Linked DNA regions of Hymenobacter swuensis DY53. The protein of the gene in region 2 interacts with the protein of the main gene of each other region in a pairwise test. Links are inferred from orthologs where the notes say so. Each region holds a gene or a part of one and is shown on either strand. Other genes may lie near its edges. The genes, in order: dnaB and dnaA.

Region 1 (14,983 bases), 1.7 Mb from region 2 along the record:
GGGGCGGCCCTGCTCATCGGTGAGGTTTACGCTCACGGTGGTTTTGGCCAGCGTCTGGGTCACTACGTCGTTGAGGATGCTGCGAAAGGTCTTCACATCGGCCGCGTTGTAGTACTGCCCCAGGCATTCCAGCTGCTTGCCAAATTCCCGCTCGGCCCCGATGCCAATCACAAACGGCTTCAGAAACACCCGCTTGCGCTGCAGCGCCAAGGCCGTAGCGCACGGGTCGCCCTTGCAGGATTCCAATCCGTCGGTAATCAGAATGAGCACGTTACGGGCCGACTTATCCACCGGGAAATCCTGGGCCGACTGTAGCAAAGAGTAGGTGATAGGCGTGTTGCCCTTGGGCTCAATCGTCTTCAACCGCGCCTTGATGGCCCCCGCGTTTTTGGGCGCAAAGGCCACTTCCAGTTTCGAATCCTCGCAGTTATTCTCCTTGTTCTCGTGCTGATGCCCGTAGGCCCGCAGCGCCAACTCCAGGTTGGGGTAGGCGTTAAGCGAGTCCACCATCTTCGATAGCAGCCGCTTGGCCACGTCCCAGCGCTGTTCGCCTTCCCAGGGCGCCCGCATCGACCCGGACGCATCCAGCACGAACAGAATACGGGTGGTTTTGGGTTGGGCAGGCACTGCGTTCTGGGCATATGACGGTTTGCTGGTGATTATTAAAACCACCAACAGACCCCAAACCATATGCCAAGCACTACTACTCATTCTACTCCGTAGCTTCTGTTTGCTGAGGATCTGTTACAACCTCTCTCTTGACAAAAATCACCACAAGAGTGCCGATTATGACTACAGAGGCGACTATAGTAACAGCCTTGACCTGCCTTGACTTATTTGCTGTGGCTTTGATTAGCAGCATTGCTATTGCCGCAGCTACTACCGAAGCAAGCAGACGAAGTATAAATCCATAGTCTCCGGCAATCATCGGAAGAGACACAAACCAAAGAGGAGCTATTACAAAAGGATAGTACTCCTCAAGTACCTTATTCATTGTATAGAATAGGTTGGCAATTAGTAGTCGCCGGCTTCTTCTACGGCCAGCTGCTGGAGGGCAATTTCCAGCTGCTCGTTGTTCGGGGCCACGCCGTGCCACTTGTGCGAGCCCATCATGAAGTCTACGCCGAAGCCCATCTGGGTGTCCATCAGCACCATGATAGGCTGGCCCTGGCCGAGTAGGCTCTGGGCTTCCTCGATGGTGGGGAGGAGGGTTTCGAACTGGTTGCCGTCGGTTTCCAGTACGCGCCAGTTGAAGGCTTCGAACTTGGCGCGTAGGTCGCCGAGGCCGCCAATTTTCTCGGTGGGGCCGTCAATCTGCTGGCCGTTGCGGTCCACAAAGGCAATGAGGTTGTCCACTTTGTGGTGGGGGGCGTAGAGGGCCGCTTCCCACACCTGGCCTTCCTGCAACTCGCCGTCGCCCATCAGCACAAACACGGTGCTGGAGTCGTTGTTGAGCTTCTTGGCCTGGGCGGCGCCCACGGCCACGCTCAGGCCCTGGCCCAAGGAGCCCGAGGCCACCCGGATGCCGGGCAAATGCTCATGGGTGGCGGGGTGGCCCTGGAGGCGGGAGTTCAGCTTGCGGAATGTGGCTAGCTCGCTTACCGGGAAATAGCCCGAACGGGCCAGCACCGAGTAAAAAACCGGCGAGATGTGGCCGTTGGAGAGGAAAAACAAATCCTGCCCGATGCCGTCCATATCGAAGGGCTGGGGCGTGTGCTTCATCACCTTGAAGTACAGGGCCACCAGCAGATCGGTGCAGCCCAGCGAGCCGCCGGGGTGACCCGAATTGACGGCGTGCACCATGCGCACGATGTCGCGCCGCACTTGGGCGGCAATCTGTTTCAGCTCGGCTACCGACTTGGTGGCTGCGGGCGTGTGGGTTTCGGATGAGGCGGCGAATGACGTGTCCTGCGACATGGGTTCGGGTTGAGAATGGAATTGGTGAGGCAAAGGTAATGACCCTACCCCAACCCCTCCCCACAAGGGAGGGGCTCTAGCTCTAGCATTTTCTAACCGCTAATTTTTAGAGGTAGAGCCCAGCCCGCTTAATGCGTGGCATCTTTTGGGGAGGGGGTTGGGGTGGGGTACAAAAAAGCCCCGCCGGAGGGGCGAGGCTTTCGAAGGAAAACTACAGCAGCTGAGCTGCATGGTTTTTGGTGTCGACTTTGGTAATGACTTTCTCGATCAGGCCTTTTTCGTCGATGAGGAAGGTGTAGCGCATGGTGCCCATGTACTTGCGGCCGTACATCGACTTCTCCTGCCATACGCCGTAGTCCTGCACCAGCTTCTTGTCCTCATCCACGAGCAGCGGGAAGGGCAACTCGTGCTTGGTGGCAAACTTCTGATGTGACTTCTCCGAGTCGATGCTCACGCCCAGCACCTGCACACCAGCGGCCTGAAGCTGCGCGTAGTTGTCGCGCAGGTTGCAGGCCTGCGCCGTGCAGCCCGAGGTGTCGTCTTTGGGGTAGAAGTAGAGGGCTACTTTGCGGCCCGCGTAGTCCTGGAGGCGGTGGATGGTGCCATTCTGGTCGGGAGCTTCGAAGGCCGGAGCCTGCTCGCCTGCTTGAGGTACTGCCATGCCGCGAAGATAGAAGGGTTTTTTGGGGATTCAGCAACGAAATAATGCACGTCATTGCAAGGCCGGAGGCCGAAGCAATGACATTCTCATCCCTACGGTTTACCGTCGATGGGTTGCGGGGTGTAGATCAAATTATCCACCGGGAAGCCCAGCTCGCGGCCTTTGGCTACCAGCATGTCGCGGAGGTTGCGTTCCATATGGGGGTGGCGGCTCAGAATCCAGAGGTTTTTGCGCTCCGGCTCACCCACCAGCGCATATTGGTAGTCGGAATGGTCCACATCCAGAATCCAGTAGTCGCCTTCGAAGGGCCAGAAGAACTGCACTTTGAGGCGGGCATTGGTGGCATCCACGGCGCGGGCTATGGCTGTAGCGGTTTCGGCGGGGCCGTTGAGGCCTTCTTTGTGACATGTGTTGCGCACGTTTACCTTGCCATCGGGCCGCAGCTTGTAGTGGGCCGTTACGTGCTGGCACCCCTTCTCGAAGCGGGTGGGTAGCCGGGCCACCTCATACCAGAGGCCAGCGTACTTGTGCAGATCCACATGGGCGACGGTGGGCAGAACCGGGTAGGCTTTGCGGCGCGTGTAAGCATAGGCAGCTACGCCGGTAGCAATGGCGGCAGCAGCGGCCCCAAGCAGCACGGGTTGGCGACGTTTGAGTAGGTTCTTGGGCATCGGGTTGAGATTAAGAGTCGCCGCCGTATACGCAAAGCCAACGGTTGCGGCCCAGGAAATTGCAGAGGCGCGCAGAGAACGGAGAATATAGTATTTTCAGGGATTCGAACCTTTTTCTCAATCGAAGATTTGCTACTTCCAGCCCAAGCAAGCTTCCTCGTATTCCCACAATTTTTGGCTCTCTCCGTTAGCCAAAACGTGTTTAATGGGCGGATATTCCACGTTTGGGGGGATGTCGAAGGCGACAAGAAGCGAATCGGCATATTGAAACCCAACTCCGCCCAACTTCTCCACCACAGCGGTGCAGGTCTGGCGTGTGGATTCGGTCCCGAACAGCACTCTTACAACACTGTGGCCCGATTTCACGAGTATGTGCTCAAAATAATGAACCCCTTCGTCGGTTTCGACCGAAACCACATCGTATAAGGCGATGTGCTTCGCAAAAAAAGGAATGGAACTCAGGCTGTACCCCAGCCCCACCTGAACTGTGTCTACCATTTCCACTTAGTAAGCTTGTTCAGTCTCTTCCAAGTATACCAAGGCCACCGGATGATTAGGGAGGGCGGAAAGCGGCTCAAGTGCAGGCATTAGGTTCAGGCGAATGGGATTTTCTTCAAGACTAAAGTGTATAATACACCGCTGCCAGCGGTTGACGAAAACGTTCGGATTTCTGAGTGCACTAGATTTCTCGTTTTCTGAAAGGATACTCTTTGGTGGAGACGCAATAATTGTAGTCTCGCCGTTGCTGAAGTTGAGCAGCACCTTAACCGCTTAGCCTCAGCAACGACGAAACTCTATACAGTTCAGAAATCAGCTTTACAACACCAGATTAATCACTTTCTCATTCCCGGCCTGGTCGGTGAGGCGCAGGGTGGCGGGGCCGCGCAGAGGCGGGCCCAACGTGTCGTCACGCTCCGAGTAGATGATGGCGTTCTTATGCTCGAAGCGCAGCAGGCGGAACTGCCCGTTCACTTCCAGCTTGTAGCTGGCCAGGCCCGAGAGGTCGTCGCCGACCTTGAACACCACGCCGCCGGGGCCGCGGCTGATGAGACGGGCTGAGGGCGGAATGGTATCGGTGAGTAGCTTAAACTGGCCGAAGGCTTTGATGGAAGCCGTGATGCTGCGGCCGTCGGGGCTCCACTTGCCGCCCACGTAGGCCCTGCCGCCCTTGGCTGTAACGCCGTAGATGGCCGTGCGGCGCGGGTCAGCGGCCGGGGTTTCGGGCTTGAGGGTGAGGGCCAGGGTTTCGTAGAGCGGCGTGCGGGGCAGATGTACCGTCCAGAGGCCCTGCTTGTAGCTGGTCTGCACGTACAGCGTGTCGAAAAGCGTTTTTGGTCCAAAACCCAGCGCTAAGTTGGCCGTGCTGAAGCCAAACTCCCGGCCCGAGGGAATCAGGGCCTGCCGGTCAAACCGCTTGGTGATGCGCCCGAACTGCAAGGAGTCGGGGCGGCCGGCGCGCAGGTCGTAGAGGTACACGTTCTGGCTTTGCTCAGTGTAGCTGGGCTTGAGCGTGAGGCGGCGGTTGCCTTTGAACAGCGTCAGATTCCCGCCTACGGCCGCCGTATCGGGGTCGGCGGCGGTGGCTACCAACAGGTTGCGGCTGATATCGTAACGCAGGGCCGGGGTTTTCACGGCCGCCGAGCGGGTTTTGCGGTAGCCGGCCTCGGTGCCGCGCAGCACGAAACGTAGCGGCGTGAGGTTGCCGTAGGAGTCGCTCAGGCGCACTTCTACGGCGTAGAGCTGGCCCGGTTCCACGCGCAGCTTGCCCTTACCGGGGCCGGTGGTGTACATGCTCAGGTCGTTGCCGTCGTCCACGAAAAGCCGCTCCAGCTGCCGCCCCTGGGTGGCGCGCCACTCATAATCCAGGTGGCGGTTGATCTGGCGGGAGCCTTCCGGAAACGGAATGTCATCAATAACATGCTGGTAGTGCGGCTGCCCATTCACCAGTACCTCCACTTTCTGAATGCCGTTCTTGTTCCACACCTGATCGAACCTATCGAAGCCCTGCATGAGCAGGCCCACGGTGCCGTTGGCCGCAATGGTATCGGCCCACACGTAGCCGCCGCCGTTAGGTAGGGGCGGAGCTTTCGGCAGGAAAATCGACTTGCCGAACTTGCCCTGTACCCGGGCGTCAATGCTCAGGGCTTCCACTCCAAAAGCCAGCAAGGTGGGCGCTACGTGGTCCTGGATTTCGGAGAAGCCGCCCCATTGCAGCGGGTTAAGCTGCGCGTCCTGGGCCGTGCGCACCTCCCAGTGCAGGTGGGGCCCCGCCGAGCCGCCGGTATTGCCTGAAAGCGCCACCACTTCGCCGCGCTTCACCGGAAATTGGTCGGGCTTAAAGAACAGCTCCAGGTCGTAGGTCTGCTTTTCATACTGGCGGCGGCGCAGCTCCTCGGCCACGGGGCCTTTGAAGCGGTTCAGGTGGCCGTACACCGTGGTCAGGCCGTTGGGGTGGGTGATGTAGAGCACGTTGCCGTAGCCGTAGCTGCTCTGCTTCATGCGCGAGATGTAGCCGTCGGCCGAGGCGTATACGGGCAGGTCTACCCGGCCGTCGGTTTTGATGTCGAGGCCGCCGTGGAAGTGGTTGGGGCGCAGCTCGCCCATACTGCCGGCCAGAAAATTCTGCTGGCCGGGCTTAATCGGGAACAGAAAATAGCCCTGGGGTACTTCAGGGCGGCGGGATGTGGTGGCAGGAGTAGGCTTAGGCTTGGCAGCCGAATCGGGCTCCTGCCCACCGCAGGCTGCGGGCTGCAACCCCAGCAGCAGCAAAAACGGCCACGCCACGCTCAGCAGACGCGGCGGCCGGGTAAACAAAGAATCGGGCATTCAGAAAAGGAAATCGGCAGCAGAAGGAAAGGAAAACGGTGCCGCAGCAACGCCGCAACCCGGCACAATCGTGCCTTGGCGGATGGGAAATGGTGAACGGATTTGTAAACGCAGCACGTCACTCCGGGCTTGCCGGGGAATCTCGCGGGCTGACGTTGTGGTGATAACCGCTCCATAGCCCAGGGTTTAAACCCTGGGCTAGTGAATCGTTCAGCCGGAACAGTGGAAATCGGACGCCCGATGAAGCTTGGTGGTTAGCCTGGCAACGTCAGCACGCGAGATTAGTCGCGGGGCTCGGAATGACGTTCAACAGACCTACTTCAATGACGTTCCGTAGGCCTACTTCACGGCTAAGTTAAACATCTTGTCCTCACCGATGAAGCCCACCAGTTGGTCGTTGATTTTGACGGGGCCGACGCCGCTGGGGGTGCCGGTGAAGATCAGGTCGCCCATTTTCAGGGTGATGAATTGGGAGATGTAGCTGATGATTTTCGAGAAATCGTGGAGCATGAGGCTGGAGTTGCCCTGTTGGCGCACCTCGCCGTTTACTTCCAGCCGGAAATCAATGTTCTTCAGGTCGGGAAATTCGGCTACGGGCTTGAACTCCTGGGAAATTGGGGCCGAGCCGTCGAAGCCCTTGGCCAGTTCCCAGGGCAGGCCTTTGCTTTTGAGCTGGCTTTGCAGGTCGCGGGCCGTGAAATCAATGCCCAGCCCGATGGCGTCGAAATAAGTGGGCGCAAACTTCTCCTCGATGTTCTTGCCATTCTTGCAGATACGCAGCACCAGCTCTACTTCGTAGTGAATATCCTGGGAGAAATCGGGCAGGAAGAAGGGCTGGTTGCGCTGGAGCAAAGCCGTGTCGGGCTTGGCGAAGATGACGGGCGCGGCGGGCGTTTCGTTCTGGAGTTCGGCAATATGGTCGGCGTAATTGCGGCCGATGCAGAGGATTTTCATGCTCAGGGAGTTGGAAGTGTAACGGCCGCCCGAAGACGGCCAAAGGGCATGCGACCGGTAATAAAGGCGGGCAGGCGGTCAAAAATAGCGTTTAATTCGTGGGCCGGAAACCTCAACCGGGCTCCTTTTTACGGCTGTAGGCCGCCGCGCAAACATTTTGCCCACCGCCGCACGTATAGTACCCCGGGCCAGCAAGTGTCTGCTTGCGGACCGGTTCCGTTCCCGCTTTCCTTTCTCTCAATTGCCTACTCTCATGCTCAAGAAAATTGCCCTCGCCAGCTGCCTGCTCGTAGCCGCGGGCTGCGCCACGGTTCCCATCACCGGCCGGCGGCAGCTCAGCCTCGTTTCCGACACCGAAATGAATACGATGGCAGCCACGGAGTATCAGAAAGTGCTTTCCAGTAGCCGGGTAGTGACCAGCGGGGAACAGGCGGCTATGGTAAAGCGGGTGGGCCTGCGCATTCAGCAGGCCGTGGAGCAGTATTTCAGCCAGCGCGGCGAGCAGGCGCAACTGGAAGGCTACCAGTGGGAGTTCAACCTCCTCGATGACAAACAGGAAAATGCCTGGTGCATGCCCGGCGGCAAGGTGGCCGTGTACACCGGCATTCTGCCCATCACCCAGGATGAAACCGGCCTGGCCGTGGTAATGGGCCACGAAATTGCCCACGCCGTAGCCCGCCACAGTTCGGAGCGGATGAGCCAGCAGATGGCGGCCCAGAACCTGGGCAGTATTGCTTCAGCGGCCGTAGGGCAAACGCCCACGCTTACCCAGAATGTGTTTCTGCAGGCGGTGGGCGTAGGTTCTTCGCTGGGGTTGCTGAAATACGGCCGCAGCCAGGAGTCGGAAGCCGACCACCTGGGGCTGATTTTTATGGCTATGGCCGGCTACAACCCTGATACGGCCGTGCAGTTCTGGCAGCGCATGGATGCCCGCGAGAATGCTGCCTCACCCCCCGAGTTCCTTTCTACGCACCCTTCCAACGGCACCCGTATTGCGGGTATTCAAAAGGAGTTGCCGGAAGCCCGTACTTACTACAAAGCCCGCTAAACTTGGCTGGTTGAACCTATCCTGATGAATCGTATTCTGCGTATTGCGCTGGCCTCTGTACCGGTAACGGTGCTGCTGGCGGGCTTGAGTGCCTGTGAAACCTCCAAGCGGGGCTTTCCGGAAATGAGCACCCCCACCACCGATACCGACGAAATGCGCCGCAAGCGCGAAGTAGTCAGCAAACAGATAGCGGAAGTAGCCGAGGGGAAAATTCGCTATATCATGCCCCGCGAGCAGCTTTCCGCCGCTTTTACCCGGCAGTTCGGCGACGGTACGGCCATCGACAAAACCGTTATCCGCAAAGTGCAGGAAACGCCCAAGGATAAGGCGGTGTACTACCTAGTGGGTATGGGGCTGCGCAACGGCATGTACCGGGCTATGGCCCTGCCGCTGCAAACGTCGTCGGACAACAGCCTGTATCTGCCTTCTAACTCGGCCCGCTACATTATTACGGGCGTAGGTTGCACGTTCTGTTTCTTCAACTTCGAGAAAAATGAAATTGTGGGCACCACCTGCGAGGAAAACTCCGGTGGCAGCCGTTGCGACCTGCGTGTGGAATCCAACAACACCTTTTTCGTACGCAAATAGCCATGCTTAGCCGCAAATGGATTATGCGCCTTTCACTCACGGCTTTGGCCCTACTGCTTACTACGGATAAGCGGCGTCCAAAGCCGGCTGCGGATAAACCGGAAAATCCGCAGTAGCCGGGGATTTTTAGGGTAAAGAACTTGGTCTAGAACAGTTGATGTGCGTATACACTGGGCTACTTACTTTCCTTTCCCAGCCATGCACAACAATTCCACCGTCAATAGCACTCAGCTGGTTCGCTACCATTTGCAACTGTCGCCGGCAGTAGAGGAGCCGCAACTGATAAAAGCCCGCGCGCTGCTCACCGAACAAGGATTCCTAGTAGATCAGCTTACTTCCGACGAAGCTGTGGTGGCCTCTATACAAGGCGCCGACCCCGATTGGCAACCCACTCGAGAAGGGTTTCGGCGATTAGGAAGCGGCGTCGTCCATATCACCACCGCTGAATAAGCGCACTATATTACACAACAGGCCCCGTCAATTTGGCGGGGCCTGTTGTGCTTATAGCGGATAAAAGGCAAGCGGTTGAGCAAACCAATACTACGTGCTACACCATGCCTTCCTCCACCAACTCCACAAACCGTGCGATGCGGTTCACCAGCAAATCGGGGTTGACTTTTTCCAGCGGGTGGGGCGTGTTCATGATAATTTCGAAAGTGGCACGGGGCATGTGGTCGACGTAGGAGCGGGAGGCATCCACGCCGGCCGTTGTGTCCAGCTCGCCCACCAGCACCTGTACAGGTACTTCCAGTTCGGCCAAGTTAGCTGCCGTGAGCAGCGGCGCATCCCCGAGGCCGCGCAATAGGCCCGTGGTAGCAGCCAGCAGCTCGGGTAGCGGGGTAGGGGCGTGCAGTTGCTCCAGTTGGCTGGCAAACTGCGGCACTTTCTCCCGCATACCGGCCGCGTCCAGAAAGCGGGTTTCCAGCGCCGCAGTACCCGGCGTCCAGTCAAATTTAGTACCCAGCGTGGTGATGCTGCTGAATAGTTCCGGCCATGCCACAGCGGCCGTCAGGGTTGCGTAGCCACCCATGCTGTACCCGAATACGTGTACCGGCGGCAGGTTGTGGGCGAGAATAAACTGTCGGATTTCCTGCGCCAGCTCCTTCATCGAGAAACCAGTAGTCGCCAGCGGCCGGCCACCGTGGCCAGTGAAAGAAAAGGAATGCACATCATAGAACGGAGGCAGTTCCCGCTTCAGAAACTTCAGCTGCGCTTCCGAGCCCAGAGCCCCATGCAGGAGCAGAATGGTATGTTTCATGCGTTGACGGCTCAACTGCCAACCGGCACTTCACGGAAAAGCCGGCCGACAGACAAGCGTAAGTTATTGGGTCACTTCGGCCGCCAGCTGGTTCAGGTCCAGTCCGTCGAAGGTACCTGAAGTCATCATCAGCAGGTTGGCGTGCTGCCAGTTCTGCTCATGCAGGAAGGCAGCCAGCTCCCGGCTATCGGTAAATACGCGCAGGTCGGGACGCTGGAAGGCTTGCTGCACGGCCTCGGGCGGCAAAGCAGGCAGGCGCTTGTGGGCCAGCACCTGCGGGTTGAAGTACACCACCGCCACGTCGGGCGCGTCGAAGGTGTGGGCGTACTGGGGTAGAAAGGCCGGGTTGAGGGAGCTGAAGGTGTGCAGCTCCAGGCAGGCCACCAGCCGGCGCTGTGGAAACTGCTTCTTGAAGGCCGTGGCGGTGGCCTTAAGCTTGCTGGGGGCATGGGCGAAATCCTTGTATACCACCGAATTCGGGCCCTCCTTTACCAGCTCCAGCCGCCGCGCCGCGCCTTTGAAGGTGCCTAATGCTTCATAAAACTCTTTGCCCTTGATACCCAGCTGCTTGCACACTTCCTTGGCCGCCGAAATATTGCGCAGGTTATGCTCGCCGAACACCTGCACGGGCACTTCCTCTTCTTTCTTGTTGAGCAGGAAGGTTTTGCCGTTGCGGATGACGTGCTCGTGGGGGCCGTAGCCGATGTACTTCACGGCGGGCGAGCTGGGCACCGTTACCAGTTGCACCTGCTCATCGTCCTGGTCATAGATGAGCACACCTGCTTTAGGTGTCATCTCAGCGAAGATGCGGAACTGCTCCCGGTAGATTTCCTCCGTCGGGAACACGTTGATATGGTCCCAACTGATACCGGAAATTACCCCGATGTGGTGCTGATACAAATGGAACTTCGGCCGCCGGTCAATGGGGGAGGACAGGTACTCGTCGCCCTCAATGATGATGATGGGCGCGTCGTCGGTCAGCTGCACCATTAGCTCGAAGCCTTCCAGCTGCGCGCCTACCGCATAGTCGAACTTGCGGCCGTGGTAGCGCAGTACATGCAGGATGAGGGAGGTGATGCTGGTTTTGCCGTGCGAGCCGCCGATAACAATGCGTTGCTTGTCGCGGGAGGCTTCGTAGATGAACTCGGGGAAGGAGTACACGCGCAGGCCCAGCTCCTGGGCGCGCAAAAGCTCGGGGTTGTCGGGGCGGGCGTGCATGCCCACAATTACCGCGTCGAGGTCAGCTGTAATCTTCTCCGGAAACCAGCCTTCCTGGGCCGGCAGCAGACCGGCGCTAGCCAGTCGGCTTTTGGCCGGCTCAAATATTTCGTCGTCGGAACCAGTTACCTGAGCGCCGCGCTGGTGCAGGGCTAGGGCCAGGTTGTGCATAATGCTGCCCCCGGTTGCAATCAGGTGCAGGCGTTGGAGGGAAGAAGGAGTAGCAGCCATTCGGTAATAAAGAGGAATAGGGCTGCAAAGGTACGGGGTGTTTTTTTGCGGCAGGGAGAATGAGGGAGGAACGCCACGTCTCTACGAAAAAGAAACCTTTTGTGCCACTCCGGGATTGTAGAGCCCAGCCGTTAGCTTTGTAGCCCCTTGGGCAAAAATCAGGGGTAGCTGGAAGAAATTCCGGCCGGAACCGGCCCAACCTGCTTACCTTGTAGTGCTTACCCAAGTGATGAACGACTCGATGGATGACCGTCTGAAACAAGCTGGGACCCGCGCCAAAGCGGCCTGGAACAGCCGCCCCGCGCAGCTGCCTATGGGCGGCGCGTCGGGCAAGCTGCCGCCCCAGGCGCCCGAGCTGGAGGCCGCCGTGCTGGGGGCGCTCATGCTGGAAAAGGATGCCCTTACTACGGTTATCGACATCCTCAAGCCCCAGAGCTTTTACAAAGACGGCCACCAGCGCATCTTCAAGGCCATCCTGAACCTGTTCGATAAGTCGGAACCCATTGATATTCTGACCGTCACGCATGAGCTGCGGGAAATGGGCGAGCTGGAAGTAGCCGGTGGCGCGCATTACGTGGCCAACCTCACGTTCAAGGTCAACTCGGCGGCCAACATCGAGTACCACGCCCGCATCATCACCGAAAACGCCATCAAGCGGGAGCTGATCCGCATTGCCTCCGACATTCAGCGCGACGCCTTCGAGGACACCACCGACGTATTCAACCTGCTCGATACCACCGAGCAGTCGTTGTTTGAAGTGTCCGAATCCAACATCCGCAAGAACTTCGATGACATGCGCAGCCTGATGGGCAAGGCCATCAAGGAGCTGGAAGAAAAGAAGGATCAGAAAGACGGCCTCACCGGCGTGCCCTCCGGCTTCTCCGCCCTAGACCGCGTAACCTCCGGCTGGCAACCATCTGACCTGGTGATTATTGCTGCGCGCCCTGGTATGGGTAAAACTGCTTTCGTGGTGTCGGCCATGCGCAATGCGGCGGTGGAGTTCAAGAAGCCGGTGGCCATTTTCTCGCTGGAAATGTCCTCGCTGCAGCTCGTGAATCGTCTGATTTCAGCGGAGGCGGAGCTGGATTCCGAGAAGATCAAGAAGGGCAACCTGGCCGACTACGAGTGGGCCCAGCTCAACCACAAGATTTCCAGCCTGTCATCGGCCCCCATCTATATCGATGATACGCCGGGCTTGAGCATCCGGGAGCTGCGCACCAAGTGCCGCCGCCTCAAGGCCCACCACGATATCCAGATGATCATCATCGACTATCTGCAGTTGATGACCGGCAACACCGACGGCAAGGGCGGCGGTAACCGTGAACAGGAAATTGCCTCGATTTCGCGGGCCCTCAAGGGCATTGCCAAGGAGCTGAACGTGCCGGTGCTGGCCCTGTCGCAGCTGAGCCGCTCGGTGGAAACGCGCGGTGGCGACAAAAAGCCCCAACTCAGTGACCTTCGCGAATCGGGGTCCATCGAGCAGGACGCCGACATGGTAATCTTCCTCTACCGCCCCGAGTACTATAAGATTACGGAGGATGAGATGGGCAACCCGACCCAAGGCACCGGCGAGGTCATCATTGCCAAGCACCGGAACGGCTCTTTGGAAAGCGTGCAGCTCAAGTTCATCGGTAAGTTCACCAAGTTTGCCGACCTCGACGGGGCCGGCGGCGGCTTCGGCGACGCGGGCTTCAACCCCGGCGCTTTCCCCACCAGCACCTTCGACGACGACCAGTCCGGTTTCGCCCCGAACACCATCCGCCTCGGCTCCCGTATCAACAACGACGGCCCGCCACCCGCGCAGCCCTTCCCCCGCAGCAACTTCGATGACGGCCCACCGCCGTTTTAATCTGGCAAGAAACACAAACCGCCCGCTGGTATCAGCGGGCGGTTTGTGTTTAACACCTGTCATCCTGAGCATGTCGCGCATCAAGCGAGGACGAAGGACCTTATCACGTCAGAACAGTGCCGTAACAACGACTGGTTCTGGCGCAATAAGGTCCTTCGTCCTCGCTTGATGCGCGACATGCTCAGGATGATAGACAGCCTTATCCAAACATGCCTACGGTGTCTTTGCTGGGTAGGGCAGTTTTGCCCATTAGGAACAAGTCCACCTGCCGGGCGGCTTCGCGGCCTTCGGAAATGGCCCATACGACGAGCGACTGGCCCCGGCGCATGTCGCCGGCCACGAAGACGTTGGGCTGGGAGGTGAGGAAGTCAGAATCGGACGGGGTACGCACGTTGCCCCGGTCGTCGAGGGCCACGCCGAGCTGCTGTAGCAGCCCTTCGTAGCGGGGGGAGGCGAATCCCAGGGCCAGCAGGGCCAGCTGGCAGGGGATTTCGCGCTCCGAGCCTTCGATTTCGGTGAAGGCGAGGCGGCGGCCCAGTACGTCGGTTTCCCAGGTTACGTCGGTGACCAGCAGGGCCCGCAGGCGGCCTTGGTCGTCGCTGAGAAAGGCTTTGGTGTTGATGCCCCAGTAGCGCTGGCAGCCTTCCTCGTGGGAGGTGCTGGTGCGGAACACGGCCGTGGGGTAGTGGGGCCAGGGCTCGAAGTGGGGCCGCTCGGGGGTGGGCTGGTGCATGAGGGCAAACTGCATGACGGAGCGGGCCTGCTGGCGGTTGGCCGTGCCCACGCAGTCGGAGCCGGTGTCGCCGCTGCCGATTACCACTACGTCGAGGCCGGTGGCCTGAATTTCGGTTTCCGACAGCGGCAGCCCACTTACGCGGCGGTTGTGCTGGGTGAGGTAGTCCATGGCGAAGTGGATGCCGGGCAGCTCGCGGCCGGGCAGGGGCAGGTCTTTGGGCACCAGGGCCCCGCCAGCCAGCACTACGGCATCAAACTGCGCCGTAAGGTCCTGGGCTGTCAGGTCGCGGCCCACTTCGGTGTTGCAGCGAAACTGTACGCCGTCTTCTTCCAGCAGGCGCAGGCGGCGGTCAATCACCCACTTATCCAGCTTGAAATCGGGGATGCCGTAGCGCAGCAGGCCGCCGGGCCGGTCGTCGCGCTCGAACACCGTTACGGCGTGGCCGGCCCGCACCAGCTGGGCCGCCGCCGCCAGCCCGGCCGGCCCCGAGCCCACCACGGCCACCGATTTGCCGGTTTTGAGCACTGGCGCGGTGGGCCGCACGTAGCCCCGGGCAAAGGCCGTTTCGATGATGTGCTTCTCGATTTCCTCAATGGCCACCGGTGCGGCATGGATGCCCAGCACGCAGGCCGATTCGCAGGGCGCGGGGCAGATACGGCCGGTAAATTCGGGGAAGTTGTTGGTGGAGCTCAGAATCTGATAGGCCAGCTCCCAGTCCTGGCGGTACACAGCGTCGTTGAACTCGGGGATGATATTGCCAAGCGGACAGCCCGCGTGGCAGAATGGAATGCCGCACTCCATGCACCGCCCCGACTGCTGCCGGAGCTGCGTGTCGGCGTATTGGCCCACAAACTCGCGGTTGTGCGCCACGCGCTCCTGCGGGGCGGCTTTGGCGGGCAGTTCCCGCTGAAATTCCTTGAAACCGATGCTATTGCCCATGTGCGTGGTGCCTCACCCCCCGGCCCCCTCTCCAGGGGGAGAGGGGGAGCCAGACGACGTTGGCGGTTGTAGAGACGCAACATCTTG
Region 2 (15,038 bases):
GGATAAGCGCTAACGCTTACAAACCGAATTTCTTCAGGAGCGGATTTAGGAACACGAATACCATCAGGCCCAGAATCAGGACCATACCTACTTTCTGAGCGTTTTCCAGGAATTTATCGGAGGGCTTGCGGCCGGCAATCATCTCGTAGAGCAGGAATACTACGTGGCCGCCGTCGAGGGCCGGGATAGGCAGCAGGTTCATAAAGGCCAGCACCATAGAAAGCATGCCCGTAAGCGTCCAGAACCGGAACCAGTCCCACTTACCGCCGTACTGCTGGGCAATTTCGATGGGGCCGCCAATGGATTTGCGGAAAGAGGCTTCGCCGCTGAAAATCTTACCGAAGGCTTTGATCTGGGTGGTAATCACCCCGAAGGCCTGCTTGGTGCCCACCGGAATGGCTTCGAGCAAGCCGTATTCGCGGGTACCGAATTTCAGCAGCGACTTGGGCTTGAAGCCGATTTTTCCATCGGTATCAACGGCTACCTTGAGCGTAACGGGCTGGCTAGCGCGCTCCACCTGCACGGCAGTGGGTTTGCCGGCGTTGTCCTTCAGCGCCTTCTGCAGCTCAGGGAAGAACTGAATAGGCGTACCGGCTACCTGCATAATCCGGTCGTTGGCTTGCAGGCCAGCCTTGTCGGCGGGGCTACCGGGGGTTACTTCCTCCACCACGAAGGGGTCGAGGGGCTGCACGAAGCGCTGCTCGCCCTCATCGGCGAGGCGGTCCATGAAGTTGTTGGGGACGGGCACGTCAATCAACTGCCCGGCGCGGTCCACAGTGTAGTAGGCATCGTTGCCCAGAATCACGTCGGGGCTGTACACGTCGCTGAAATCATCGAACGGCCGGCCGTTGATCTTCACAATTTTATCGCCCTGGCGGAAGCCCATCTCCTTGCCCAGCGCGTTCGGAATCACGCCAAAACGGGCTTCCGAGGCCGGCAGGTAGCTTTCACCGTAGCTGAAGGTCATCAGCGAGAAGATGACGATGCCGGTAATCACGTTCATGATGATGCCGCCCAGCATTACAATCAGGCGCTGCCAGGCCGGCTTGGCCCGGAACTCGTTGGGCTGGGGCTCGGCGGCGAGGCTGTCGGCGTCCTGGGTTTCGTCGATCATGCCGTGGATGGCCACATAGCCGCCCAGCGGGAACCAGCCCAGGCCGTACTCCGTCTCCCCAATTTTCTTTTTGAACAGAGCGAAGTTCATCACCCCGGGCAGGGGAAACAGGAAGTCGAAGAAGATGTAAAACTTATCGACCCGTATTTTGAAGTATTTGGCGGTAGCAAAGTGCCCGAATTCGTGCAAGCCAACCAGTATGGAGAGGCCCAGCAGCATTTGCCCGGCCATGATAAGTCCTGTCAAGAGAAGTAAGTAATGAGGTGATGAACGGTACGGGTTCCACCGCCGCAAACAACGCACCGAAGCCGAAAGTTGCTACCGGGGTCCGTCAAGGTGTCAGGCGCGGAGGCCGGCCACCTCCCGGGCCACCCGGCGCGTTTCCTGGTCGGTGAGCACGTAATCCTGCAGCGAGGGAGCGGCAAGGTACGAAACCCGGGCGAGGCTGGACTCCACCACATCAGACATTTCAAGGAAGCCTATTTCGTCGCGCAGGAAGGCGGCCACGGCAATTTCGTTGGCTGCGTTGAGGATGCAGGGTGCGTTACCACTGCGCTGCATAGCCTCAAACGCCAGGGCTAGGTTGCGGAAGGCCGCTGTATCAGCCTCCTCAAACGTGAGCTGGGGGTAATCGAGGAAACGGAAGCGCGGGAAGTCGTTAGCCAGCCGCTGCGGGTAGCCCAGCGCGTACTGGATGGGCAGCTTCATATCGGGCAGCCCGAGCTGGGCCTTCAGGGAGCCGTCCTCGAACTGCACCAAGGAGTGAATGATGCTCTGCGGATGCACCACCACCTCAATCTGCTCGTTACGCAGTCTGAAAAGCCACTTGGCCTCAATTACCTCCAGCCCTTTGTTCATGAGTGAGGCCGAGTCGATGGTGATTTTAGCACCCATGTCCCAGTTGGGATGCTTGAGGGCCTGGGCCTTGGTTACCTGGGCCAGCTGCTCGCGGGTACGCCCCCGGAACGGCCCGCCCGAGGCCGTGAGAATGATTTTCTCGATGGGGTTCTGCTCCTCCCCTACCAGGCACTGAAAGATGGCGGAGTGCTCGGAATCAACGGGCAGCAGGCGCACGCCGTATTCCTGCACCAGCCCGGTAATGAGCTGGCCGGCCACTACCAGGGTTTCCTTGTTGGCCAGGGCAATGTCTTTGCCGGCCCGGATGGCGGCCACCGTAGGCAGCAAACCGGCGTAGCCCACCATGGCCGTCAGTACCACGTCGGTATCGGGGCGGGCGGCTACCTCGGCAAGAGCGGCGGCCCCGGCCAGCACCTCGGTTTCGGGCTGAGAGGCTAGGGCTTCGCGCACCTGCTGGTACTTGGCTTCGTCGCCGATAACCACGGCGGCGGGCCGGAACTCGCGGGCCTGCTGCACCAGCAGCTCGGCGTTGGACTGCGCCGACAGGGCCGCGACGATAAACCGCCCGGGCTGGGCGCGCACCACCTCGAGGGCCTGGGTGCCGATGGAACCGGTGGAGCCCAGCAGGCTGACACGTTTGGGGAATTCAGTGGGCATCAAGAACGGAAGGTCAGGAGCGGGAATACTTGCGGATAGTTACGCGGCAAAAGTACGGTGAAGTTTGGCTTGCTGCGGCGGGCCCCGGATTTCACGGGAGTTGGCCTTACGGCTTGAAAACCGCGTACTTTGGCTTTTCCGCCCTTTCTTACTGCTCCCATGACCGATCCTGCCGCCGCTTCCGCCGCCTTCGATAAAGCCCGCAATGGTCTGTGGGCCAGCCTGCAGAAGCATCTGAGCACCGTGTACGCCGCCGAAAAGGACTTCCGGGCCGCCACGCGCTTCACCGATACCTTTCCCTTTTCCGCTGCCAGCCTGGAGCCCCAGCAGTTGCTCGATTATCAGCACCAGCGGGCAGTACTGCGCGACCTGTACGTGGACGAAACCTCCCAGCTCGACAGTTTGGTGAAAGCCGTGCGCCTGAAAAGCTACCAGGAAGACGACAAGAAGCTGCTGTTTCTGATGATTCTGGGCTACATGGACCTGGCCGAAACCGTCTTCGCCCTGCTCGATACCCACCGCCCCACCAAACTGGAGCCCGACGAGGAGCTGGAAGAAGCCGCCGCCCGCTTCGAGCGGGTACGCAACTTCACGCGCCTCAACATCCGGGGCTTGGGCAGCCTGTTGCCGCGCCTGTAACTACTCGATACCCATAATCTGGACCGACTTGCCGTTGAACACGGCTGACTCCCCGGCCCGCTTGCCGGCCAGCGCCGCCGCCACCGGCGCGGCTGCCGATACAGCGAAGTAGTCCTTCCCACCCAAGGTAAGCTTGCCGGCGCTGATACCGAGGTAAAACGTGCCCATGCTGGTGTGCACCAGCGCCCCGGGCCGCACCGTGTCGCAGGGCAGCTCGGGGCTGATGCGCTGCAGCTCGCCCTGAAGCTGTTGGGCCTGCCGCAGCTGCACGGTGTTTCGGTCCCGCTCGTTCTGGGCCATGGCGCGGCCGGTTTCGTACTTGTCGCCGGCGCTGCTCTTGGTTTCGGAGTTGGCCGATTCCTGGGCGGTGCGGATGGCGGCTTGGCAGGCATCAATGCGTTCCTGTACGTAGGCCAGGCAGAGGGTGTGGAGTTGGGATTTGAGCATTAGCTGGTTTGAGCTTGCCAGTGAATTTCGGAGTCGTTCGTTACTTCCCAAGTGGCTAATAATCGACCAAGCTGGTTAAGGGAGGCTACCTCGGTGGGAATAGAGAAATGAATACGAAAATCGTTGGGTGGCTCTTTCTGGTGGTCAATGTTCACGGTTAGAGCAGCATGTCCGAAACTGTCATAGCAGTATGACTTTAGTAGCAGCTTCTCTTCTGCATAGCTGCCAATACCCGATTGGAAGAATAGGTAATCGGTCGTTTTTGTCGGAAAAGCAATTAGCGCATTCCCGAATCCCTTCCAGTTGTTAGCATCTCCGTAAAAGTGCGTTTGTACCTCAAGCGCACCTTTTTGCACAGTTACGAAAAACGTACACATACCGTAAACGTCATACTCATCAGCGCTGGCCCTGATCCGAATACTTCCTTGTATCATATAGATCTATTCCTTACCTATCGCTGCACCACATTCACCAGCACCGGAAAATGGTCGGAGGGGTACAGGCCGCGCATGGAATCGGTGAGGACGGCGTAGTCGAGGACGGAGAACTGCCGGCTCACGAAGATGTAGTCGATACGGTCAGTCAACGGAGCGTCGAGCTTGAAGCCGTTAAACGTGCCCACGGGGCCGTAGGGCGGCTGCCGGGTGACGCGGAAAGCATCCTGCAGCAACGCTTGCATCGTCTGGATTTGCTCGGTCTCGGGGGTGGAGTTGAAGTCGCCAACGCAGATAACGGGAGCATCTTTGGCAATTTCCTTAATCTTCTTCACCATCAGCAGCCCCGATTGGCGGCGGGCCTCCACGCCCTCGTGGTCGAAGTGGACGCTGAAGAAGAACAGCTCTTTTTTGGTGGCAAGGTCGCGGAACCGGGCCCAGCTACAGATGCGGTTGCAGCATTTGGCGTCCCAGCCTCTCGAGGGCTGATCGGGCGTCTGGCTCAACCAGAAGTCGCCGGACTGCAGCAGCTGCAGGCGGCTTTTCCGGTAGAAGATGGCCGAGTGCTCCCCAGCCTCCTTGCCGTCGTCGCGGCCGTGGCCCACGAAGCTGTAGTCCGTTAGCTCGGCCACGTCGGTGAGCTGGCCACGGAAACCTTCCTGGGTGCCAAATACGTCGAAGCCGTGGTAGCGCACCAGGTTTTTAACCAGCTCCTTGCGGTTGGGCCAGGCATTTACCCCGTCGCTGGCCACGTTGAGGCGCAGGTTGTAGGTAGCTACCCGCAGGGGTTGGGCGGGCTTCTGGGCGACGATGGGGCGGCTCCCGAGCAGGCAGCTCAGCAACATCAAAACAAGCAGGCGCATGTAGGAAGCAGTAAGTGGAAGACGGAGCAAATTACGGGTTCTGGCTTACCCCGAAGCTTTCTACCGAGCCAGGCCGTACGGCAGCCCGCACGGCGGCCACCCAATCCAAGTAGCCAGGCGATATTACCACTACCCGAAAGCCATGCCGTTCGCCTTCCAGCCGCACGCCTTCGGAGTCATCTACCAGCAAGTCGATCCTAAACGTGGGCGGGTGCTTGGTGCAGCGGGCCTGCACCTCCCGATTGTGCCGTTGCTGGTTAACAACGCCATCCAGCCAGATGCCATGCAACCAAAACAGCCGCCGGATGTGCCACGTGCTGCGGTACGAGGTGGTGTACACCCACACTTCCCAGTCCTGTGCCCGACAAAAGCTGGCCGCTTGTACTATCCCCTGCCGTAGTCCTTCGCCCCCGAGTACCCGAGCCAGCAGCGGCCAGCGGGGCTGTTCCAATGGAAACGGGTAGTTATTGCGGATGAGCGTGTTGTCGAGGTCGAAGGCGATTCGCATGACGTTTTGGTAAACTAGGTGCTGTGTTCGTCACCTACGAGTTCATCGTAAAGTTGATGTAGCTGCGCCGGCGTGAAACCGTCGGTGGTGCTCAACAGAAAGCGGGCCGTGCCGCACGTCAGATAGAGGTGGTGTATTCCGAATAGCTCCAACATATATGTTGGCTCCCGGGGGTCGGTGACGTGTGTGTCAGCAATAGGCAACGTAGCCTTCTGGCGGTGGAACCGCTTGTAGTAATGCACGGTAATATCGTCAGCGGTAAGCTTTACCTGCGTCACAAAGCATTCCCGCGCCATGCGCCACGCATACAGGAGCAAGGTTACCAGCATCAGCCCGCCTGCCACCGGCTGCCCGAGCTGAATATAACCGCCGACCCCTACCCCCACTATCAGCAGAACAGGCCACCGCCGCAGCCAGGACTGCCGGTAAGTGCGCGCATTTCGGAACATAGATACTCCGGAGTGCTCGTATGCCGGAATTAGTATCGTGTTGTTTGGAACTGTTTCCATTAGAAATATGCAGGGATGCGGCTAATCACAGTTAACTATCCAACAGCCCCTCAGCCAGCGTCCGGTCGTTGCTGAGGCGGGGCACTTTGTTCTGGCCGCCGAGTTTGCCCTGGCTTTTCATGTAGCGCTGAAACGCGCCGGCCGGTAGCGGCGTGAGGAGCAGCGGCGCCAGAATATGGCCGCGCAGCAAATCGTCGTAGTACACATTGCGCTGGCGAAGGCCGGCGTCGAGGGCGGTGGCGAAGGCGGCAGTGTCGTGGGGCGGGCGGGCGAATTCGATGAGCCACTCGTGCCGGGACGGCACGGTGGGGTCGTCGCTCACGCGGGGCGCGACGGTGAATTCCACCACGTCCACCTCGGGGTGCTGGCGCATGGCTTCGCGCAGGGTCTGCTCCACTTCCTCGCCGATAACATGCTCGCCAAAGGCCGACAGAAAGTGCTTGATGCGGCCCGACACTACCACCCGGAAGGGGTAGCGGCTCACGAAGCGCACCGTATCGCCTAGGCTGTAGCCCCACAGGCCGGCGTTGCTGTTCAGGACCACCGCGTACTGGCGGCCCAACTCCACGTCGGCCAGGGTGCAACGGGGCGGGTTTTTCTCGAAAAACCGCTCGGCCGGCACGAACTCGTAGAAGATACCGGCGTCCAGCAGCAACAACAAGCCCGGGTTGCCGGGCTCGTCCTGGAAGGCCAGAAAGCCCTCGGAAGCCGGGAATAGCTCCACACTGTCCACGGGCCGGCCAATTGTATCGAACAGCTTCTTGCGGTATGGCTCGAAGTTGACGCCGCCGTACACGAACAGGTCGAACTCCGGGAACACCTCCCCCACCGGCCGGCCCGTGCGCTGCACAATCCGGTCAAAATACATCTGTACCCAGGGCGGAATCCCCGAAATCAGGGTCATGGGGGCCTGAATGGTTTCGTCTACAATCCGGTCGAGCTTGGTTTCCCAGTCCTCGATGACATTGGTGGCGTAACTGGGCAGTTGGTTGCGACGCAGGTAGGCGGGCACGTGGTGGTTCACGATGCCCGAGAGCCGGCCGGTATGGATGCCGCCCACCGTTTCCAACTCCGGTGAGCCCGACAAAAACATCAGCTTACCATCCAGAAACCGCCTTTTACCCGTTTTATGCACATAATGAAGCAGCGCGTCACGTGCGCCGTTGATGTGGTTCGGGATGCTCTCACGGGTAAGCGGAATATACTTGGCCCCGGAGGTAGTGCCCGAGGTTTTGGCCAGGTACAGCGGCTTGCCGGGCCAGAGCACATCGGCCTCCCCAGCCTTCACCCGCTCGAAGTAGGGCTTCAGGGCCTCGTAGTCGCGCACGGGCACCTGCCAGGCCAGATCCTGGGCCGTGCGGGCGTTGTGAAGGCAATGGTCGCGCCCGAAGGCCGTGCGGGCACCCTGCGCCAGCAACACGCGCAACACCCGCTGCTGGGTCCCGATAGGGTCCTGCTGCCACTGGGCGTACTGGCGGGCAACGTAGGCGGCCAGCGGCCGGCTCAGGGTAGATTTCAGGCCCATGGGTGGTAAAATTGTGAAAGGTGAAGTTGTGCAGAGAATAGCGTACTATTCCAACTTCATCTTTCAAAGGTACACCGCCGGATATTTCTCCGGAGTACGGCGGTGCTACCTTTTCTGTCCAGCTTCCGTACCCCTCTTTTCACAACTTCACATTTCACAACTTTACTCATGATCAACCAACGTGGCACGGCCGTCTGGAACGGCGACATTAAAGGCAGCGGCGAAATTTCCACCCAAAGCGGTACTGTACAGGCCCCTTACTCGGTAGGCGCGCGCTTCGAAGGGCAGAAAGGCACCAACCCCGAAGAGCTCATCGGCGCGGCCCACGCTGGCTGCTACACGATGTTCCTGACCAGCATTTTAACTAAAGACGGCAAACAGGTAAAGCAGATTCGTACTGAATCGAAAGTAACGCTGAATACTTCCGGCGAGGTACCGAAAATCGTAAAAATCAGCCTGAAAACCGAGGGTGAAGTAGAAGGTCTGTCACAGGAAGAGTTTCAGACGTACGCGGAAACCGCCAAGAAGAACTGCCCCATTTCGCAGGTTCTGAGTGCCGTTCCCGAAATGGAACTGGCCTCAGCGGAGCTGAAGTAGTCAATCGTAAGTTACGAGGTGAACGTCATTCCAAGCCTGCGAGGAATCTCGCAGGCTGGCGTTGCAATGGTACTCCTGACATCAGCACACGAGATTCCTCGCAAGCCCAGACTGACGTTCCGTCGGCCACCCGCAACTTATAACCGGTAACTGCTTACTTTTGCGGGTCAAAGCGACTCTCCTTGTCTTCTATGCATCCTGACTCTACCCGCATTCGTCTGCAACCCGCCAACACGCAGCGCATCCCGTTCTGGGGCCAACTATTCCTGGGCTTCCTCTGGATAGGCTACACGGTGGCACTCATTGTAACGGGTGCGGGGGCCAGCGACTTTCACTTTCTGCACTACCTGTTCCTGCTGTTCAGCTTGGTGTACGTAGGCTACGTGCTGGTGCATAATGCACCCATTTTTGGTACCCAGAGCTATTTGGAGTTCACGCCCGCCTACATTGTGCACAAGGACGGCCTGTTCCGCCCCAAGCAGGCCCTGGCCGCCGAGGAAATCAGCGGTCTGGAACTGGCTCCTCAGCAACTTCGGGTACAGCTAAAGGAAGGAAATACCCTGAACCTGAGCCTACGCCAGGTAAAAGGAACCAAGCGCAAGCGGCTCCTCCGCGAGCAGGTGCGCGCCTTTGCTGCCAAGCACAGTATAGCCCTCCGCGACGCGCAGTAAGTAGTATTGAGTACTGAGTCTTTGGTATTGAGTACTCAGTACTCAAATTCGTATTCAAAAGAGGAGAGCTGGGATTTTCGTTCTGCACGCACTGTGCCTGAACGGAAATCCCAGCTTTCCTTTTCTACCCCTATAAGTATCTGCTACTCAGCATTCACTACCTACTACTTAACTCACTCCCCGCTACCGTCCCGCGAACTTCTTGCGCAGTTCTATAATGGTGCTGCGGAAGCTTTTGTCGGAGTCAATCAGGTCCGAAACGGTCTGGACGGAGTGGATGACGGTGCTATGGTCGCGGCCGCCGAAGTGGTGGCCGATGCTTTTGAGTGAGTGGCTGGTGTGCTCCTTGGCGAAGTACATGGCCACCTGCCGGGCCGTCACCACCTCTTTCTTGCGGGTTTTGGCTTTCAGCAAATCCAGCGGCACGCTGAAATATTCGGCGCAGGTTTTCTGAATGAAGTCGATGTTGACCTCGGCCTCCACTTCCTCAATGATGTGGCGCAGGGCCTGCTTGGCCATTTCCAGATCAATCTCGCGGCGGTTGAGGCTACTCTGGGCCACCAGCGAAATCAGCACGCCTTCCAACTCCCGCACGTTGGTATTCACCGAGTGGGCCAGGTACTCCACCACCTGCGGCGGAATATCAATGCCATCCTGCTGCATCTTGTTCTGGATGATGGCCATGCGCGTCTCGAAGTCGGGACTCTGCAAATCGGCCGTCAGGCCCCACTTGAAGCGCGAGAGCAGGCGGTCTTCCAGCCCCACCAGGTCACGCGGCGGACGGTCGGAAGTCATCACAATCTGCTTACCGGCCTGGTGCAGGTGGTTGAAGATGTGGAAGAACATTTCCTGGGTCTTGTCCTTGCCCGATAGGAACTGCACGTCGTCCAGAATCAGGATGTCCACCAGCAGGTAGAAGTTGGCAAAATCCTGCACCTGGTTGGAGCGCAGGCTTTCGATAAACTGGTTCGTGAACTTCTCAGCCGACACGTAGAGCACGAACTTATCGGTGTTCGTGGCTTTGATGTGGTTGCCGATGGCCTGCACCAAATGGGTTTTGCCCAGTCCCACGCCGCCGTAAATCATGAGCGGGTTGAAGCTGGTAGTGCCCGGCTTGTTGGCCACGGCCAGCCCGGCTGAGCGTGAAAGCCGGTTACAGTCGCCCTCGATGTAGTTCTCGAAGGTATATGTGGTATTCAGCTGCGACTTAAGGTAGTCCCGCTCAATGGTTTTGCTGGCCTCGAACGGGTTACGCAAGGTGGCCGGCGTAGGGGCCGGGGCCACCGAGGCCGCCGCCACGTTGCGGGCCGAGGCCGTCATGGCACTGTTGGCCATGGCCGTGGCCGCCGGCGTAGCGGAAGCAGCCGGCCCCGCCGATTTGCGGGCCGTGGGCAGGTTCAGAGTGCGGGGCTTCTGCTGGGCGTTGCCCTGGTCCACCACGATACTATACTCCAAACGGCCATCGGGGCCCAACTCCTGGTGGATGGCGCGTTTGAGCTCCTCCACATAGTGTTCCTCCAGGAACTCGTAGAAGTAGGTACTCGGTACCTGAATCAATAAAATATTATTGTGGAGCTGTACCGGCACGATGGGTTGGAACCACGTTCGGAAACTCTGCTCACCAATCGTTGCCTTGATGACGCGAAGACAGTTGGCCCATACGGTTCGACAATCCTTCAGCATCAATCAGATAGGGCAAAAGCAACGGGGGTGCAAGTGAGGGAGAGGACAGGTCGGCGCAGGCCTTCAGGAGGCCCGTTTTTTCCAGGGGGAGACAAAAATGTGGAAAACTCAGGAGACAAAAAAACCGGTAGTTTCTTGCATTTTCCACCCTTTTACCAAGGGAGTTGGGAATATTGAATTCGGAATGATGAGTGATGAATTCATCATTCCCCTACACTACCGTGATGGGCACTACGGCGGTGGCAGCTACCGTGGGGCGGCTGCCACGCTCGAAGGTATAATCGAGGCGGCCGAGGTTGATGCCCGACCAACCTACTTGGTTTACCAGCGTGGGGTGGCCGTTGGGGCTGGCAATGGGCTCGGGCTGTTCCAGGAACGTGTGGGTGTGTCCGCCTAGTATCAAATCAATACCGCTAACCTGGGCCGCCAGCTTCCGGTCATCGATTTTGGCCGACTCGTATTTGTAGCCCAGGTGCGAGAGGCAGATAACCAGGTCGCACTTCTCGGCTCCGCGCAGCTTCGTTACCATGTCTTTAGCCACGGCTACGGGGTCGAGGTACTTGGTGGCTCCAAAGTTCTTATCGGCGACCAATCCGGCCATTTCAATGCCCAGCCCGAATACCCCGATGCGGATACCCTGCTTCTCGAATACCTTATAAGGCTGAAACTTGCCGGCCAGCATGGTGCCCGTGAAGTCGTAGTTGGCAATCAGGAAGGGGAAGGTGGCGTTGGGCAACTGCTTGTGCAGGCCCTCCAGGCCGTTATCGAAGTCGTGGTTGCCGAGGGTGCTGGCGTCGTAGGCCATCTGGCTCATGAGCTTATACTCCAGCTCGCCCTGAAAGAAGTTGAAGTAGGGCGTCCCCTGCCAGATGTCGCCGGAATCCAGCAGCAGCACGTTGGGTTCCTGCTTCCGGACCTGCTCAATCAGCGTGGCGCGCCGGGCCATACCTCCCATGCCGGCCCACTGGGCAGCATTATCGGGGAAGGGCTCGATGCGGGAGTGCATATCGTTGGTATGCAGAATGGTGAGGCGCACGGCCTTTTTATCGGCAGCAGCGGCGGGCAGCGCAGCCGCGCCCATCAGGCCTAGGGAAGCGGCCCCGAGGCCGGAATATTTCAGAAATTCGCGACGGTCCACGGTTGGAATGTGCTGAATGTGATGGAATGTGAGAAATGCGAAAATGGCGTGGGGTGAGGATAAAAGGACAGGAGCAGCGGAGCATGTATGCCGCCCATTTCTCTCATTCCACTCACATTTCTCACCTTAAAATTTCACCCGGCCTTCTACTTTAGCCTCGATAGGTTTGCCTTGCTTGGTTTGCTCCTGAATATACTCAGCAATGGCGGAGCGCAGCAGTACGCCGGTCCCGCGCGGCTTAATGGGCTTAAAGAACACCATATTGTCGCCGCCGCCGGCCAGATAGTCGGAAATGGCAATGGTGTAAGTACGGCCGGCATCGAATGGCTGGCCGTTGAGGAGGATGTTCTGCGGCTTGCCATCGGCCCCTATCGTGTAGGTAGCACCCGAAACGGCCATTTTGATACGGGCCGCGTAGTCGAACAGTTGCTGCACCACGGCTCCGGAAGCATCCAGTACTACTAGCTCATTCTCAAAGGGCATCAGCTCAAACACCGAGCCCATGGTCACGGTACCGGCCGGAATAGGAGCCCGCAAGCCGCCGTTCGACATCACGCCCAAGTCTACGGGCTGGCCTAGCTCCCGGCTGGCGCGCACTCGCTGAATATCGCCCACGAAGTTGGCTAAGGGCGACTCGCCGCTGTTTTTGGTGATGGCCACCGGCGCCTGGCCTATTACAGCCGTCATCTGGTCGGTTACGCGCTGGCGGTAGGGCGCGATGGTAGCGGCGGCTTGGGCGTTATCGGTCAGGGCTTTGCCTACGGGCTGGGCCGTTACGGGGGCCAGCTGGGCCTTGGGCAGGTAGCCGCCACGCTGACAGGCAGGTGCCAAAGCCACAGCAGCCAGCAGGCCAAAAGCCGCTACGCGGGAACGAAGAAACTGCATCGGTTCAGGAAAAGAAGAAAAGCAAGGCGGCAAAGGTACGGCAGCGCGGCCGGAGTTGGAGCAGTAACCCTAGCCAAAGCCAACGCCGGCCGCTGAAGTTCAGGAACTCCCACAGCCGGCGTTAGTTGATAAGCCTTCTTCTCTTATTTCGTCAGATCATAGCTCAGCAGCAGGTACAGGCGGTTGATGCGGCTACCAACGCCTATACTCTCACTGAATCCATCGGAACGCTCGTAGCGGGCTTCCAGGGCCAGATTACGCTTGTCTTCCCAGGCCGTAGTCAAGCCCAGGCCACCAAGTACTCCCTGCTCCAGCTTGCGCGGCGCAATGAAGGGCCGCCAGGCAGCATAGTCGTAGCCGCCCGTTGTGTTACGGTATACTTCCCGCACTTCATTGTCGGCCCGTGATAAATGAGAGAAGCTGTAGCCAACCTGCGCAAAAGGCCGAATATTGCCTTTAGGATACGTGTAGCGAACCAGCAACGGCAGCCGGATACTGGTCAGAGCAATTCGGAACTCCCGGCCCTGCGTGATATTGGCCGGGATGACAGGTCCTGACTCGTAGCGCTGCTTTTCATACAGGGCTTCAAGCCGGGCCGATATATTCTTGTTTAGTCCGGTAAGACGGATATTAAACGTCAATCCCACTACCGGCTGGGCATCCCCCTGCATATTGATGGTCATCGGCAAGCCCAGGTAGTTGTAGTTGAGCTCCATCCGGCTACTTTCGGCGCCGGCCACTACTCCCAGCCGTATGTGGTTTTTGCGCGAAGCACTGGCCGGCAGTGCGGAAACCCCACCCACGCATTCATTGTAATGACGCACCACGCGCATCAGCCCGGCCTGGTCGTAGCGCACGGTGGTAATAACCGGCTGCACCGCCATACACTGTTGCATGGAAGCCGCCAGCGTCCGTCGGAACTCATCCGACTTGCGCTGGTATGTAACGCCGGCGTCCACTACCTGGCGGGTGGTCTGTACCAACTCCTGCACGGGCTGGCCCTGCATTTTCAGGTAGTAGTGGTCGTTGTTACGCTCATCGCGCAAATAAAGCAGACTGGCGGGCCCCTGCACCAGCACTTCCAGGAAGGAGGGCCGACGGAGCGTATCCGCCGTCACGTTGAGCAGCGTCTGACGCTGCAGGGAATCGGTCAGGACAACTGTTTCCGTCTGGTACAGCCGGTCGCCGGTCAAGCCGTACCCGCGCAGCTGGCGGGGGCTGTACTCCGTAACCGCCGCTCCGGGGGCGGGCCGGAAGCGGGCCAGCCGGGCGTTGCGCTGGGCCCCGCGCGAGTCTACTTCACCGCGCAGTGTATCGCCGACAAGCGGCAGCACATATCCGGGGCGGAAATTAGTCTGGGCAACAACTGGGGCCGCTGCCAGCAGCAGCGGCAGAAATAGTACATGTTTATTCACTCAACAGGCAAAATAAAAGGACGTAAATAGTCGGGCTGACGTGCTATACCCGGGAAACAAGCCTGCAAAGGTACCGAGTTGGCTCAAGCGAGCCTAAAACAACATTCCAATCCTGAACCGGTATCTTTAGCCCGCCCCCTAGGGTCTCCGTTCACCCCATCCCACCCCGCCGCCTTATGGCCGATTCGCCGCGCCCCGCGCCTGTTTCGTTTTCTGAATTTGACGCCCTTTCCACCACCCAGTGGCAGGAGCGCATCACCCGCGACCTGAAAGGCAAAGACCCCGCCTCCCTTACCTGGCCCACGCCGGACGGGTTCGTGGTGCAGCCGTTTTACCACCAGGAAGCCCTAGACGCATTGGGCGGCAGCCCGGCTCCGCAGGTGCGGCCGGCCCGCTGGCGCAACGTGCCCACCTACCAGGTGCCGGCCCTGGAGCGCGGCCACGCCACCATCAACCGGGCCGCCGACGCCCTCACCCGTGGAGCCGATGGCGCGCATTTCGTACTGGGCCACGCCGAAGGCTTCGATGTGGAGTATCTGCAGCAGCACCTGACGCTGGCCGACACCTACGTGGGCTACACAGTGCGCGGGGGTAGCAGCGCGCTGCTGGCGCGCTTGGCCGCTCTGGACACGGCTCCACGCGGCTTCCTGGTTACTGACCCCATCACCCGCCACTCGCCCAACCTGCCGGCCCAGCTGGAGGAAGTGCGGACAGCCGTGCGGCTGGCCCGCTCCTGGCCCGGGTTCAAGGCGTTGGGCCTGGATGTGGCGTTTTACAGCAACCGGGGCGCTACCGTCAGCCAGCAGCTGGCCTTCGCGCTGAGCACGGCCGCCGCCTACCTGACCCAGCTGCCCGATGCTGACCTGTCGGTGGCCGACGTGGCCGCCGCCATGCAGGTGCAGATTGCCGTAGGGCCCAACTACTTCTTCGAAATTGCCAAGCTGCGGGCGTTGCGCCGGTTGTGGGCCACGCTGCTACACGCCTACGGCCTGCCCGCCGAGCTGGCCGCCGAGCTGCCCATCTTCGCCAGCACGGCCACCTGGAGCCAGACCACCCTCGACCCGCACACCAACCTGCTGCGCACCACCACCGAGG

The links.
Region 1: the proteins of dnaA (region 2) and dnaB interact in binary tests that used the Escherichia coli proteins (3 or more experiments, as listed by UniProt). The link is inferred for Hymenobacter swuensis DY53 from one-to-one orthologs.

The regions. Positions count from the first base shown.
Region 1 is NZ_CP007145.1:1,926,838-1,941,820, forward strand. The notes cover bases 11,088-13,953. They hold dnaB (replicative DNA helicase), read left to right. Parts: upstream 11,088-11,685; coding sequence 11,686-13,221; downstream 13,222-13,953. Other genes in these bases: HSW_RS09680 (UDP-N-acetylmuramate--L-alanine ligase), read right to left, coding at 11,088-11,372; HSW_RS09690 (glutamate synthase subunit beta), read right to left, coding at 13,421-13,953. In the rest of the region: HSW_RS09620 (vWA domain-containing protein), read right to left, coding at 1-627; HSW_RS09625 (hypothetical protein), read right to left, coding at 713-994; HSW_RS09630 (transketolase), read right to left, coding at 1,015-1,917; bcp (thioredoxin-dependent thiol peroxidase), read right to left, coding at 2,129-2,578; HSW_RS09640 (lipocalin family protein), read right to left, coding at 2,671-3,249; HSW_RS09645 (DUF4265 domain-containing protein), read right to left, coding at 3,382-3,747; HSW_RS09650 (M23 family metallopeptidase), read right to left, coding at 4,066-6,075; HSW_RS09655 (fumarylacetoacetate hydrolase family protein), read right to left, coding at 6,415-7,029; HSW_RS09660 (M48 family metallopeptidase), read left to right, coding at 7,283-8,077; HSW_RS09665 (hypothetical protein), read left to right, coding at 8,102-8,665; HSW_RS09670 (hypothetical protein), read left to right, coding at 8,864-9,115; HSW_RS09675 (alpha/beta fold hydrolase), read right to left, coding at 9,213-9,923; more of HSW_RS09680, read right to left, coding at 9,987-11,087; more of HSW_RS09690, read right to left, coding at 13,954-14,896. UniProt on the Escherichia coli protein: The main replicative DNA helicase, it participates in initiation and elongation during chromosome replication. Travels ahead of the DNA replisome, separating dsDNA into templates for DNA synthesis.
Region 2 is NZ_CP007145.1:3,612,287-3,627,324, forward strand. Bases 8,256-11,176 are described here. They hold dnaA (chromosomal replication initiator protein DnaA), read right to left. Parts: upstream 10,506-11,176; coding sequence 9,006-10,505; downstream 8,256-9,005. Other genes in these bases: HSW_RS16765 (hypothetical protein), read left to right, coding at 8,343-8,822; HSW_RS16775 (bifunctional metallophosphatase/5'-nucleotidase), read right to left, coding at 10,717-11,176. Outside these bases: RIP metalloprotease RseP, read right to left, coding at 17-1,360; HSW_RS16720 (1-deoxy-D-xylulose-5-phosphate reductoisomerase), read right to left, coding at 1,454-2,629; HSW_RS16725 (hypothetical protein), read left to right, coding at 2,789-3,268; HSW_RS16730 (hypothetical protein), read right to left, coding at 3,269-3,715; HSW_RS24595 (hypothetical protein), read right to left, coding at 3,715-4,092; HSW_RS16740 (endonuclease/exonuclease/phosphatase family protein), read right to left, coding at 4,167-5,012; HSW_RS16745 (hypothetical protein), read right to left, coding at 5,044-5,520; HSW_RS16750 (hypothetical protein), read right to left, coding at 5,535-5,969; HSW_RS16755 (GH3 family domain-containing protein), read right to left, coding at 6,061-7,554; HSW_RS16760 (OsmC family peroxiredoxin), read left to right, coding at 7,723-8,151; more of HSW_RS16775, read right to left, coding at 11,177-11,643; HSW_RS16780 (5'-nucleotidase C-terminal domain-containing protein), read right to left, coding at 11,770-12,528; HSW_RS16785 (outer membrane beta-barrel protein), read right to left, coding at 12,672-13,943; HSW_RS16790 (methylmalonyl-CoA mutase family protein), read left to right, coding at 14,120-15,038. UniProt on the Escherichia coli protein: Plays an essential in the initiation and regulation of chromosomal replication. Binds in an ATP-dependent fashion to the origin of replication (oriC) to initiate formation of the DNA replication initiation complex once per cell cycle.